Regions from separate parts of the Bacillus sp. AL-1R genome, predicted to be linked through region 2. Evidence: riboswitches for the same ligand, from Rfam matches in the RefSeq annotation. Region 2 holds a riboswitch; each other region holds the start of a gene.
The links. Region 2 has a riboswitch for S-adenosylmethionine ahead of metK (methionine adenosyltransferase). Riboswitches for the same ligand answer to the same signal wherever they lie in the genome.
Positions count from the first base shown of each region.

Region 1: another riboswitch for S-adenosylmethionine. It lies ahead of ACSBO6_RS05450 (methionine ABC transporter ATP-binding protein); the one in region 2 lies ahead of metK (methionine adenosyltransferase).
Region 3: another riboswitch for S-adenosylmethionine. It lies ahead of ACSBO6_RS02495 (methionine ABC transporter ATP-binding protein); the one in region 2 lies ahead of metK (methionine adenosyltransferase).

Region 1 covers NZ_CP197469.1:1,161,770-1,166,719, reverse strand. The annotation lists gene ACSBO6_RS05460 (MetQ/NlpA family ABC transporter substrate-binding protein) at 1-237, opposite strand, end outside; gene ACSBO6_RS05455 (methionine ABC transporter permease) at 272-871, opposite strand; partial or broken gene ACSBO6_RS05450 (methionine ABC transporter ATP-binding protein) at 903-1,936, opposite strand; SAM riboswitch class I at 2,012-2,118, opposite strand; gene ACSBO6_RS05445 (DUF3231 family protein) at 2,643-3,194, shown strand; gene ACSBO6_RS05440 (YndM family protein) at 3,289-3,732, shown strand; gene ACSBO6_RS05435 (hypothetical protein) at 3,735-3,938, opposite strand; gene ACSBO6_RS05430 (right-handed parallel beta-helix repeat-containing protein) at 4,346-4,950, shown strand, end outside.
Region 2 covers NZ_CP197469.1:3,665,411-3,670,360, reverse strand. The annotation lists gene ACSBO6_RS17635 (RrF2 family transcriptional regulator) at 116-604, opposite strand; gene ACSBO6_RS17630 (carboxymuconolactone decarboxylase family protein) at 843-1,286, shown strand; gene pckA (phosphoenolpyruvate carboxykinase (ATP)) at 1,433-3,019, opposite strand; SAM riboswitch class I at 3,332-3,446, shown strand; gene metK (methionine adenosyltransferase) at 3,656-4,852, shown strand.
Region 3 covers NZ_CP197469.1:526,450-531,399, forward strand. The annotation lists gene ACSBO6_RS02465 (acyl-CoA dehydrogenase FadE) at 1-445, shown strand, start outside; gene ACSBO6_RS02470 (arsenate reductase family protein) at 830-1,186, shown strand; gene gcvH (glycine cleavage system protein GcvH) at 1,232-1,615, shown strand; gene ACSBO6_RS02480 (ribonuclease M5) at 1,829-2,179, shown strand; gene ACSBO6_RS02485 (thioredoxin family protein) at 2,195-2,518, shown strand; gene ACSBO6_RS02490 (hypothetical protein) at 2,721-3,083, shown strand; SAM riboswitch class I at 3,161-3,271, shown strand; gene ACSBO6_RS02495 (methionine ABC transporter ATP-binding protein) at 3,411-4,412, shown strand; gene ACSBO6_RS02500 (methionine ABC transporter permease) at 4,414-4,950, shown strand, end outside.

The sequences.
Region 1 (4,950 bases), 2.0 Mb from region 2:
TGCGATATTTGGTTGAATATAATCACTAAACTCAACAACCTTTACTTTATAACCTTTCTTTTCAAGAATAGGCTTAATTGCATTTGAAACCATGTCACTATATGGTCCAGAAGTCGCACCAATTGTGATGTTCTTCTTATCCGTATTATTTTTTGATGAAGTTTTATCTGTCTTGCCACATGCTGCAAAAAGGTTTATAGACAATAGAAAGACTAAAGCAAGTAGTAATTTTTTCATTTGAATGATCCTCCAAATCAGAAATAGTATGTACTTAACGCTTATCTACTTTTCGGGCAATTAGATCACCTGCAAGTTGAATTAGCTGAACTAAACAAATTAACACAACAATTGTTGTTAACATGACAGTATTATCGTATCGATAGTAACCAAAGCGAATGGCAAGGTCTCCTATCCCCCCACCGCCGATAATACCAGCCATAGCAGAATATCCAATTAAACTAATCGTCGTAAGTGTAATCCCTTGAATAATACTTGGACGAGCTTCAGATAGTAATACATCTTTTATAATCATCCAAGGTGTTGCTCCTACCGCTACTGCGGCTTCGATGATCCCTTTATTTGTTTCTCTTAGAGATGTTTCTACGATTCTAGCAAAAAACGGAATCCCAGCAACAGATAAAGATACACTAGCAGCCGTTGGACCAATTGTACTTCCTGTTAGAAAATTCGTAATTGGTAAAAGTGCGACTAGCAAAATAATAAATGGGATGGAACGAACCATATTCACAATAAATCCTAAAATAGATTTAAGTCCTCTATTTTCTAAAAATAAATCTTTATCTGTAACAAATAAAAGAATGCCAAGTGGGAGTCCAATAATGATGGCAACTGCAAGAGCAATCAGCACCATATATATCGTTTCAAAAAATGCTTTATCTAAATCAGGCAGTAACGTTAATAGCGATTCGATCACCTAAAATCACCTCCAAGTTGTTTGTTCGATCTTGAATATACGCAATTGCTTTTAATACTTCTGCTTGTTCTCCTGAAATCTCCATTATAAAAATTCCGAGTGGAGTTTCTTGAATATACTCAATTTTCCCATGAAGAATATTCCCTTTTACCTTAAATTGTTGAAGCATATCAGACACAACGGATTCTTCCGCTACATTTCCTTTGAACGTTATTTTGATTACTGTTCCCTTGCTGTTTTTTAGCAAATGTTCAGGTAGTTCAAATTGTAAAATCGTGTTAATAAAGTCCTTTGTTAAAGCCTCTTTTGGTTTTGCGAATATATCGTATACTGGGCCAATTTCAATTATTCTGCCATCTTGCATTACAGCAATTCGGTCACAGACATCTTTTACAACATCCATTTCATGTGTAATAAGAACAATCGTTAATCCTAGTTCTTTGTTTATTTTTCTAAGTAATTGTAGGATCGATTTTGTTGTGCTTGGGTCAAGCGCTGATGTTGCTTCATCACAAAGAAGTACATGCGGTTCATTTGCTAGTGCTCGAGCAATCCCGACACGCTGCTTTTGACCACCACTAAGCTGGGAAGGATAAACATCCCTTTTATCAGAAAGGCCAACTAATTCAAGTAATTCCAGTACCCTTTTTTCAATTTCCACCTTGGATTTGTTAGCAGCTTTTAAAGCAAATGCTATATTCTCAAACACAGTTTTAGAAGAAACTAAATAAAAGTGTTGAAAAATCATGCCAATTTTCTGACGCTCTTTCCTTAACTCTTTAGTTGAAAGTGAATTAAATTCACACCGTCAATATATACATTTCCCGAAGTAGGCTTTTCTAAAAAATTTAAACATCTTAGAAGTGAACTTTTCCCTGCTCCGCTATATCCGACTATACCGAATATTTCGCCTTTTTCAATCGTAAGAGAGACATCATGTACGCCTATAATTGTATTTTTTTTCGTTTTATACTCTTTTACTAGATGATCTACACGAATCATGAATAACCTCCTATTAGTTTTAGGTAAAAAAAAGCCTCTTTCATTCAGAAAGAGGCATCGGAAACAATTGTTTTCGACTTATCTTTCAGAATGAATTCATTCTGCAGGAAGTGGCACCGTTCCTTAAAAAGGAGGTTGCCGGACGTCATAGGGCCTGATCCCTCAGTCACTCTCGATAAGTTTGAGTTATGTAATTTCTTTAAAAGAATCATAAATCCTAGTAAACAGATTGTCAATATGCGAATTCAAACGTTTTTATTAAGATAACGCTTTCATTGTTGGATTTATTAGAAAAAATAAAATTTTAAAATTTTTTGATTACTGAATATTTAATACATCGTTCTAATTCTTTTTAATTGGATAAATTTCTTCCCCATAATCATGATTTGGAAAATATGAACTCTTAATAGGAAAATCAGTAACTAATTTCTCACCAAACAAACCATACTTTTCCCAATATCTCGTTTTAAATTCAATCAAAAAATAGATAATCTTTTAAACACTAGTCGATTTCAATTGATTTATAATTCATGTTATCTATATCTAAAAAAAAGCTAATCTAAGTTCTGTGCATTTAGCTAGTTAAAATATAAAAGGTAATGCAATCCTTTTTAATATGAGACATTGCTCATATAAATAAATAGTATAAAACAATCCAAAGGTTCCATAATAATTTTCGTACCTACCTCTTTATAAGGAGATTAGTATGAATTTATTTGAGAAGGGAAGTAAATTTATAATGGGAGTATTAAGTGGCAATCCACAAAATGAGCCTTTACATTACGGAGAAGTATACGGTCTATGGAGTCATCTATCAGCTACTAAAGCTGGTGTAGATACGTACCAAGTTTATATTAACCATACTGGTGATGAAGAGTTAAGAGCATTTTTAAAACAAGTAATTGAAAATTCAATGAAACCTGCAATAAAAGAAATTGAGGAAGTTCTTTTACATAATGATATTGCAGTTCCTCCTACTCCATCAGAACGACCAGAAGCCGATTTAGAACAAATTCCAGCAGGAGCTAGGTTTCAAGATGCTCAAATCGCTTACATGGTTGCTGCTGGAATAGCAGCTGGAGTATCGGCCGATGCTGCATTAATGAGCCAATCAATTCGTGAAGATATTGGCACTATGTTTGCTAGTTTTGGGGCAAAAAAAGCAAAAGATGGAGCGGCACTACTACAAATCATGAAAACTAAAGGTTGGTTAGTTCCACCACCTCTTCATTTTGAAACAAAACAACAACAACATTAAGAAATTTGTCCACCTATTAAATAGGTGGATTTTTTATATATGAACAGAATATATGTGAAACAAATTTCTCATAATAAGTTCAGGAGGGATTTCTATGAAACATATAAAAGCATTTGTCATTAAATTTATTGCCTGTCTTGCATTACTATATATAATTTTAGGTATCGGATACGATATGGCATTTAGAAATGTATTTCTAATAACGTTAGTTTTAGGGGTAATCGCATATATCGTTGGTGATATGTTGATCTTATCTAAAACAAATAATACAGTAGCAACAATAGCCGATGTAGGAATAGCATTCTTAATCATTTGGTATATGGGATCTAAAACATATGGTGGTAGCATGTTTACACCAGCTTTAATTTCTGCAATTGGAATAGGTTTGTTTGAAATCTTTTTTCATAAATATGTTTATAATCATGTTATTAAAAATACAGAGCATCGAGAGAATGTATCAACTGGGAATTTACGTTATCAAACAGAGGCATCAGAAGAATTGACTCCTGATATTAAAGAAGAAAAAATTAAAGAATAGCCTCATATAGTCGATTTTTCTATATATTTTTTTTCTTCGATTTTAATCAAATATAACAAGTATTTTTTATTACTAAATATCATTTGCATTAAAGAGAAACTTAAGGTTTCTCTTTTTTTATTCGTAGGTCCCCATATTAATAAATCTTCATCTTCATGAAAAATCGTGGCAGCATTGTTGATACTTTCTTGATTGTTTTCATCCATTTACCCCTTATATCTAGTTTTTGACAGTGCTTTAGTATTTAGTGGACGAATACTTTAACCACATAAGTATTGATTAAAATATTATTATTAAAACATAAGTATAAACTATTTCTTTGTCAGTTAAACTTTTGCTAAGTCATTAACATTTTAAAAACAATTACACGAATTATCAAATTGATTAATAACCGTTCATTTAATAAAAAATATGTGATATTCTTATCTATACACACTCTTTTATAAATAGGCATTTTGACCGAACTACCCAACCTATTTATAAGGAGTTTTTTCATGTTCAAAAAGGAACTTTTTCACTTTTTTTTATTGACATAAATATTGTTAATTTAGTTACCACAATAAATAGACATGACAAATATTAACGAATACTGAATAAGGAGATGTTTTTTAAGTTGTATAAAGAAGAACAACCATTTTATCTAAAAACATGGTTTCTTATACTAATGTTTTTTATGATTCCACCAGCATTTTTAATACTTCTATGGTTGAAAACACGCTCAAAAAAGCTGATAGTAGGAATGGGAGTTTTCTTTGTTTGTGTAGTTGTATCAATTACTTTTATCACAAGTAAAAATGGAAGTAACGTTTCTTCTGTTGACACTTCAGCTAAAAATGAAAACAGCTTTGAATTTAATAATTCAAATGAAGTAACATTAATAATGTCTGCAACAAAAACTTCAAAAGAACAAGCTGCAGCTATATTAAGTATTCTTAATAAAGTAGGTTTAGAAGATATTAAAAGTGTTGAGCACGATGACTTATTAGATCACTCTGATAGAAAAGGGTATAGAGTAGGAACTTCAAAGTTGAACAATGTTATCTTATACTTGAATAATCAAAAACAAATACATTCTGTTAGATTTGATGGCAATGACCTATACGTTGCTAATAAATCCAATTTAAAAAATCGTGAAATTAACGTAAGTCTACCACCGTATAATCTAAAAGGAGACGGAACAGACGAGACTAAATCCATACAAGCATTATTAAATCTTGC
Region 2 (4,950 bases):
TACTGACTGTGTTAAAATCTCTCGTTACGTATGATTTATCTAGGGTGTACAAGATAAGCTGGTTGAAGAAAGAAAAACCTCTCTTACTTCCTTTTTTAGGAAATGAGAGAGGTTTTTATTTACTCTTTGAAAAAAAATTTCGAGTATCTTCACGAATTTCATTTGGTAAAACATTTTCTAATTCTTTGTTTAACCATGAAAGTGTTTTATTACGTAAATAATCATGCATTTTTTCTTCGGCAGAGAGCATCACTAAATTGATTGTACAGGAGGCACTTGGAGTACATCCTTTTTCTCTAAAAAGGTAACCGTTATCTTTAATATTTTTACATTGAAATATTGGCTTAGAACCTTCAATTGCTTCAATTACATCCCAAAAAGAAATTTCTTCTGGAGATTTGGCAAGTTTAAAGCCCCCCTTAACTCCTGGAACTGAACTTACAATACCAGCTTTAGACAACTTACTAAAAATCTTTGATAGATATGTATCTGAAACACCTTGAAAGAAGGATAAATCCTTTATTCCAATTGGAGAATCTTCAGGAGTGTCAATTAAATAAACAAGGCAGTGAAGTGCATACTCAACTCCAACGCTATACTGCATTAAAACACCTTCTTCGTAAATAAGATTATTTTTAATTAATCTTAGAAATGTTTTATTTCTTTGTCAAACAATTACTTTTAGAAGCAATTCAAGGGTAAAAGAGGTTTGACATAATGAAATAAATGACATATTATAGATAATATAAATCGGCGATTAATATTGTCGCTAATTTATAGATTTCCAAGAACGACACTAAATTCAATTATTTTTAGAATTAACTTTTTTAGGGGGAATTAAAATGGAAAAACAAATTAATTATTATAAACTGGCACCAGAAGCATTAAAAATAATGATGGAAATGGAAAAGTATATTAAATCAGCGGGTATAGACGATAAAATTCGTGAATTGATTAAAATACGCACTTCACAAATAAACGGTTGTGCATTTTGCCTTGACATGCATACATCTGAAGCAAGAGAAATAGGCGAAACGGAACAACGTTTATACTGTATTAGTGCATGGAGAGATTGTGATTTTTACACAGATGCAGAAAAAGCAGCTTTAGAATTAACGGAGCATATTACAGAAATTTCGAATAAAGGCATATCTGATGAATTATATAATCGTGTAAGAAAACACTTTACTGAGGAAGAATATGTAAATCTTGTATTCATCATCAATCAAATTAATAGTTGGAATCGTATCTCTATTTCTATGGGGAATAGACCAGCTGAAAAATAAGAACCTAATCAAATTCGTAGTGGTATTAATAAAAGAATGAGCCGATTATCGGCTCATTCTTTTTATTTTTTACTAAATAGAAAAAAGGCTGCCAAAAAGTCATTGGTCCCGACTTTTTGGACAGCCCTTACATTTTTCTTTTTAGATTATTTTAAGGGTCCACCAAGTTCAGCTAATTTAGCATCAAAGCCTTCAAATTTTTTGAAGTTTTCTTTGAATTTGTTTACTAATTCAAGAGCTTTTTGATCATAAGCTGATTTATCTTCCCATGTTGTTGATGGAACTAATACGCTATCAGGTACACCAGGTACATGAGTAGGAATTGCTAAACCGAAAAACTCATCTTGTGTAGTTTCAATATTGTTTAACTCACCTTCAAGTGCAGCGTGAACCATTGCTCTTGTGTAAGATAAGTTCATACGTTTACCTACACCGTATTCTCCACCAGTCCAACCAGTGTTTACTAAGAATACATTTACATTATGTTTTTCAATTTTTTCACCAAGCATTTTTGCATATTCTACAGCTGGAAGCGGTAAGAATGGTGATCCGAAACATGTAGAGAATGTTACTTGTGGAGAAGTAACGCCACGCTCAGTACCAGCTAATTTGCTTGTAAATCCGCTTAAGAAATGATACATTGCTTGCTCTTTTGTTAATTTACTGATTGGAGGTAATACTCCAAATGCATCAGCAGTTAAAAAGATAATCGCTTGTGGATGTCCAGCAACACTTGGCTCAATGATATTTTGAATTGCTTGCATTGGGTATGCAGCACGAGTATTTTCTGTTAAAGTTGTATCATCATAGTCAGCTAAACGGCTATCAGATTTAACAACAACATTTTCTAACACTGTACCAAATTTAATTGCAGAGAAAATTTGTGGCTCTTTTTCAAATGTTAAATTGATACATTTAGCGTAGCAACCGCCTTCAATATTAAATACACCATTATCTGACCAGCCGTGCTCATCGTCACCGATTAACTTACGGTCTGCATCTGCAGATAATGTTGTTTTACCAGTTCCTGATAATCCAAAGAATAATGCCACATCACCTTCACTACCAACGTTAGCAGAACAGTGCATTGGTAAAACATTATTTTGTGGTAATAGGAAATTCATAATTGAGAAGATCGATTTTTTCATTTCACCAGCATATTCCGTACCACCGATTAAGATTATTTTCTTCTCAAATGATATAATAACAAATGCCTCAGAATTTGTTCCATCTACCACTGGGTCTGCTTTAAATGTAGGAGCAGAAATAATTGTAAATTCTGATTCATGAGTTTGAAGCTCTTGCTCAGTTGGGCGAATAAATAATTGGTGAGCAAATAAGTTGTGCCATGCAAATTCGTTAATTACTTGGATTGGTAAACGATACTCAGTATCAGCGCCAGCAAATCCTTTAAATAAGAATAATTCGTTACGATCTTTTAAGTAGTTAAGTACTTTGCTATACAATTTTTCAAATACGTCAGCAGAGATTGGTTGGTTTACTGAACCCCAATCGATTAAATTTTCAACAGATGCCTCTTTAACAATAAATTTATCTTTAGGTGAACGTCCAGTATATTTACCTGTTGAAACGCTAACTGCTCCTGTTGACGTTAAAATGCCTTCTTGTCTTGTTAAAACTTTTTCAACTAATTCAGAAACGCTTAGTTGGTTATACATTTGATTACTAGTAAGTAATTCGTTTAATTCAAAGTTTACATCAACTGTCTTCATATACTAATACCATCCTTTAAATATAATTTGTCTGCCATGTAGGTATCTCGATAAATAGTATAACACATTTATTTTAATAGTGTATACTATTAGTTCGCAAAATGTGTTATGAATTTGATTAAAAAATTAATTTGAGTAAAATATACTTAATCTAAAGAAGAAATTTAGTAAATTGTAAGATAATAATTAGTAATTTCCCTTTAAATAGAAATGAATGTAGAAATTAAATTATTGTAGAATTATGTCTAAGTAAGTATGAAAATTGTTGACAAGAAAGTGAAATTTTAATATGATACTTTTCATACGGATACTCTCTTATCCCGAGTAGGTGGAGGGATACAGGCCCTACGAAGCCCAGCAACCTCACTTTTAGTGAAAGGTGCTGAACCTGATGCAAGACATTTTTTTATGTCTTGGACGATAAGAGCGAAAGGCAAATAACCAAGAACCCTTTCCTCATGTAATATTTGATAAGAGGAAGGCTTTTTTTTTGCTCAAAACTTAAATACAGTGGCAATTTCGTAATTTACACTGAGTTATCTTTATCTTAAATGGGAAACATAGGAATAGGAACAAACTTTTTATTCTTATGTTGAGAAAAAAGAGATCCGTCAATTCAATTTAGGAGGGGACTCAATGTCACAACGTCGTTTATTTACTTCAGAATCAGTTACAGAAGGACATCCAGATAAAATCTGTGACCAAATTTCAGATTCTATTCTTGATGCAATTTTAGCAAATGATCCGAATGCTCGTGTAGCAGCGGAAACTTCAGTTACAACAGGTTTAGTACTTGTTGCAGGTGAAATTACAACTTCTACTTATGTAGATATCCCAAAAATCGTTCGCGAAACTATCCGTGAAATCGGTTATGACCGTGCAAAATACGGATTTGATGCAGATACATGTGCAGTTTTAACTTCTATCGATGAGCAATCAGCAGATATCGCTCTAGGTGTAGACCAAGCGTTAGAAGCTCGTGAAGGTAGTATGACAGATGAAGAAATTGAAGCAATCGGTGCAGGAGACCAAGGTTTAATGTTCGGTTTTGCTGTAAATGAAACACCTGAATTAATGCCACTTCCAATTTCATTATCACACAAAATTGCTCGCCGCTTAACTGAAGTTAGAAAAAATGAAACAGTTTCTTACTTACGTCCAGACGGTAAAACTCAAGTAACAGTTGAGTATGATGAAAACAACAAACCAGTTCGTATTGATGCAATTGTTGTATCAACACAACATGGTCCAGAAGCTACTCAAGAACAAATTGAAAATGATATTAAAGAACTTGTAATTAAACCAGTAGTACCAGCTGAGTTAATTGATGAAAACACAAAATTCTTTATCAACCCAACAGGTCGTTTCGTAATCGGTGGACCTCAAGGGGATGCTGGTTTAACAGGTCGTAAAATTATTGTTGATACTTACGGTGGATATGCTCGTCACGGTGGTGGCGCATTCTCTGGTAAAGATGCAACTAAAGTTGACCGTTCTGCTGCTTATGCTGCACGTTACGTTGCGAAAAACATCGTAGCTGCTGGCTTAGCTGATAAAGCTGAAGTTCAATTAGCATATGCAATTGGTGTAGCTAAACCAGTTTCGATCGCGATTGATACTTTTGGTACAGGTAAAGTTTCAGAAGAAAAATTAGTTGAAGTAATTCGCAACAACTTCGATCTACGTCCAGCAGGAATTATTAAAATGCTTGACCTACGTCGTCCGATTTACAAACAAACTGCTGCTTATGGTCACTTTGGCCGTACAGATATCGATCTTCCTTGGGAGCGTACTGATAAAGCAGAAGTTTTAAAAACTGAAGCAGGTCTATAATAAAATGATTAAGGCTGAATATGGCATTTGCTATATTCAGTCTTTTTTGTTTTAGTTAGAATCACGCTGTTTTATTCTACATATAGGTATACTTAAAA
Region 3 (4,950 bases), 1.3 Mb from region 2:
AGAAGTTGGCGATGCTCCTTTAGAACAAGAGAAATATTTAGTTCGCAATGCGAAGAAAATCGCAATCATGATTGCAGGTTTAGCAGTTCAAAAATTCGGTAAAGGATTAAGTAATGAACAAGAAATTCTAGTAAATATTGCAGATATCGTAAGTAATCTTTACGCAATGGAATCGACAGTTCTACGTACTGAAAAAGCAATCAATAAAGTAGGCTTAGAAAAATCTAACCAAAAGTTACTTTATACTCAGGTATTCTGCCAAGAAGCATTTAATGAAATCGAAGCTCACGCAAAGGAAACACTTGTTGCTGTAGAGTCTGGTGATACTTTAAGAATGATGACTTCAGCACTTCGTAAATTTACACGTCATACGCCTGTTAATGTCATTGCGAAGAAGCGTGAAATTGCAGCAAATGTTTTAGCTGAGGAACGTTATACTGTTTAAGAATAGAAAAACTGCCGATCTGTTGATTGGCAGTTTTTTCTTCCTGAAGCCCTATTTCGAGGGTTCCTTAACAAAATCAAATAACTTTATATTTTCTATTTATCTTAAATAGATAAGGATAATTTTGCCATAACTTGTGCCATACTAGTATAAGTTGAGTACTCTTTTAAAGGGAAATCAATGGTTTAGGAAATTACGTTTAATTTTAAAAAGTATTTACGGTTTTTGTATAAAACTGTCGAAAAACACGAATATTCTACTGGTTTAGTGTGATGAATATTGCTATAATGTTGTTGGAACTAACTTATTACAGAATTTTCGAACGGAACTATTTTAACTCGCTTATTCCCTGTGATAAAATAGATTTTGGGAGGAGTTGCTAAAATGAGTATTATTTTTTATACATATCCAAAATGTGGAACTTGTCGAAAAGCCGCTTCTTGGCTTAAAGAACATAATATTCCGGTTGAAGCAATTGATATTACATTAAATCCACCTTCAAAGGAGTTACTTGCTGATGTTTATAAAGCAAGTGGAATTTCTATAAATAAATTATTTAATACAAGTGGCGTTAAGTATCGTGAGCTTGGGTTGAAGGATGTTATTCCAACAAAAACTGAGGACGAGCTATTAGAACTACTAAGTTCAGATGGTAAATTAATTAAAAGGCCTCTACTTTTTGATGGAGAAAAAGCTACAGTTGGTTTTAATGAAGAAGTATTTGAAAAGGTTTGGTTATAAAATAACTATATAATTTAAGGTAATTAATCAGAGGAGGATTTCACAATGTCAATTCCAAATGAACTACGTTATTCAGAAGAACATGAGTGGGTAAAAGTTGAAGGTAATAAATATTATATCGGTATTACTCATTTCGCTCAATCAGAGCTTGGAGATATCGTATTTGTTGAACTACCAGAAGTAGGCGATGAGCTTACTGTTAATGAGCCATTCGGTAGCGTTGAGTCTGTAAAAACAGTATCTGAACTATATGCTCCAATCAGTGGTAAAGTAATTGAAGTAAATTCTGATCTAGATGAAAATCCTGAATTCGTAAACGAATCTCCATACGAAAAAGCATGGATGGTAGTTGTTGAAGCTACAGACGCTTCTCAACTTGATGAGTTAATGACTGCTGGTCAATACGAAGAAATGATCAATCAAGATTAATTATCTAAAAAAGCGTCCTTTTGGGCGCTTTTTTATTTTGAGTGTATAATAAAAGTAATAAAGCTTAACTTATTTACATAAAACATAATTTAAAGGGACATTTTCATTAAGGGAAAAAAAGGAAACAACAAAGAGGAAATCGAATATACTATATACAAAAGATTTTTAGTCAAAAGTTTTTGAGTCCTATACATTAGGTGATGCCCAGTGAATATTGAAGATCAAAGAAAAGTTATCATTGTCGAAGGTACTACTGATAAGAGAAAGATACAGACGATCATAAAGGAGCCTGTTGATATTATCTGTACGAATGGTACAGTTGGTACTTCAAAGCTAGATGAGCTTGCTGAAATGTTAGATTTAAGAGAAATCTATGTGTTAGTAGATGCAGATGAGGCCGGTGAAAAGCTTAGAAGACTGTTAAAAAGAGAATTTCCACAGGCAGAGCATCTGTACATTGATCGAAGTTATCGAGAAGTGGCAACAGCTCCGAGTCAACATTTAGCTAGTGTATTATTAGGGGCGGATATTTTAGTATTTACAGATTATTTACGTACAAATTAAAAAGGAATAAAGATTATGCAGCAATGGACAAAGAATGAAATAATGCAAAGAGTTCAATCAAAAGAGACAACAGTTATTTATATCTATACCGCAATGTGTGGTACATGCCAAGTAGCGTCAAAAATGCTAGAAATAGTAAATGAGATTCTGCCAAATTTACCAATCTGTAAGGTGAATATTAATGAAATAGTGGAGGAAGCTCAAAGTTGGAAAGTTGAAAGTGTACCTTGTTTACTTATTTTTGAAAATGGGGAAATGAAACAAAAAATTTACGCTTTCAAGTCTGTACCTTATTTACATGAATTGTTAAAAAAATATAATTTATATATTAAACGATGAGTGCATACTGTTAGTTGCACTCTTTTTATATGGCTAAAACTATTTCCTGATTTTAGACATATTTCTTGGGAAATGAGTTGAATGTTGTAGAAATAAAATTAAAATATAGATTTTTATCAAGGTAAATGTCGAGAGAAATATAAAGAATACACCTCTTATCTATGAGAAAATAAGATTAAAGAATTCGGGAGAGGTGTTTATTATGGAAATCAAGGAGTGGGTTGGACAAGCAAGAAACTTATTTATAAAAAAGGAATATTTACAAATCATTTTGCCAATTGAAGAAAAGATTGTAGAAATTAATTGTCTGAATGAAAAAGTTTTTATAAAGTTAAGCAAAAAGGCTCCTTTTATTGAGGTAATTGATCGTTCGATTCCGCAACTCAGAGTTAGTTTTTCAAAGGATGGATGGGAATATCTAAATTCAGGTTTGCAAAGATTAGGGCTTTTATTAAAACTAAATGACGCTTCTTTTGAAGGGAACTATCGATTATTACTACTTATGGAAACCATTTTTCAATATACGAGTGTTGAAAACGAAAAAAAACTTATAGAAAATTGTTGACAACTTGTGTCTATCTTTGTAGAATTGGACTTACGTTAAAGAAATTGCACTCAACAACTAAATAGATCGTAAGTTAACTCTTATCGAGAGAGGTGGAGGGACTGTGCCCTGTGAAACCCAGCAACCGTCAATGATCGTCATTGAAATGGTGCTAATTCCTGCAAAGCATATGCTTTGAGAGATGAGAGAAAGGAATACTTTTTGTATGTTAAACCTTTCTGCTCATGTGAGTTGAAAGGTTTTTTTGTTTTATGCGACTAAAAAAGTACTTTCTTACAAAAAATTGAAAGAAAAGTTGTTAGAATGTTTTGAAAGGAGAACAAGTGTATGATTCAAATAAATAATGTAAGTAAAACATACAAGGGTAAAAAGGGCACAGTTACCGCAGTACAAAATGTTTCGTTAAATATTGAAGCAGGTGAAATTTTTGGCATGATCGGATATAGCGGCGCAGGGAAAAGTACGTTATTACGTATGCTGAATGGACTTGAATCACCTACAACAGGTGAAGTTATTATTAATGGTCAATCGATCTCTAAATGCTCATCTAATCAGTTAAGAAAAGCAAGACAGAAAATAGGAATGATTTTTCAGCATTTTAATTTATTGTGGTCAAGAACTGTATTAGAAAATATACTTTTCCCACTTGAAATTGCTAAAGTTCCAAAAAAGGAAAGCATTAATCGTGCGAAAGAATTAATTAAACTTGTTGGTCTTGAAGGTAGAGAAAATGCTTATCCTTCTGAACTGAGTGGAGGTCAAAAGCAACGTGTCGGAATTGCAAGAGCACTTGCTAATAATCCAGATGTTCTTTTATGTGATGAAGCGACTTCTGCACTAGATCCAGAAACAACGGATTCAATATTAGCTTTACTAACTAATATAAATAAACAGCTTGGCATTACAATTATCCTAATTACTCATGAAATGCATGTCATTCAAAAAATCTGTCAAAGAGTAGCTGTAATGGAAAACGGAAGTGTAGTAGAAGAAGGCCATGTTGTTGATGTATTTACTCGTCCTAAACAAGCAATTACAAAGAAATTTGTGACGCAAATCAAAGGCGATGAAGGTGAAGTAATTTCTCATGGTGATGGGAAGGATAATACTTACAAGCTTACCTTTAAAAATGGTCAAGCAGATCAGCCACATATTTCTGAAGTTGTTAAGCATTTTGATATTGAGATTAACATTCTGCAAGGGAAAATTGTTCAAACTGCTGAAGGCTCTTATGGGACAATGAAGATTCAACTTGTTGGAGACATAAATAACATCAAAGAGGCAATTGCTTATTTAGAATCAAAACAAGTTGAAGTGGAGGTAGCATAAGATGACACAACTTTTTCCGAATGTTGATTGGGATGCAATGCTTTTAGCCACTCAAGAAACATTATTCATGACAGTAATAGCTGCACTTGCAACGTTCATTTTTGGACTAATAATAGGTTTATTCTTATTTTTAACTAGCAAAGATCAGCTTCTTGAAAATAAATTTTTTAATACTATCCTAGCAGCGTTTGTAAATATTTTTCGTTCAATACCGTTTATCATTTTAATCATTTTATTAATTCCATTTACCATCTTTATTCTTGACACTATGCTTGGAGCAAAAGCTGCATTACCAGCATTAATAATTGGTGCTGCACCATTCTATGCAAGGATGGTTGAAATCGGATTACGTGAAATTGATAAAGGTGTAATCGAAGCTGCAAGAGCAATGGGAGCTAGTACCTTTACAATCATCGTAAAAGTATTAATACCAGAAGCATTACCAGCAATTATTTCAGGTTTAACTGTTACTACAATCGCAATTGTTGGTTATACAGCAATGGCTGGTGTAGTAGGTGGTGGTGGACTCGGTAACTTA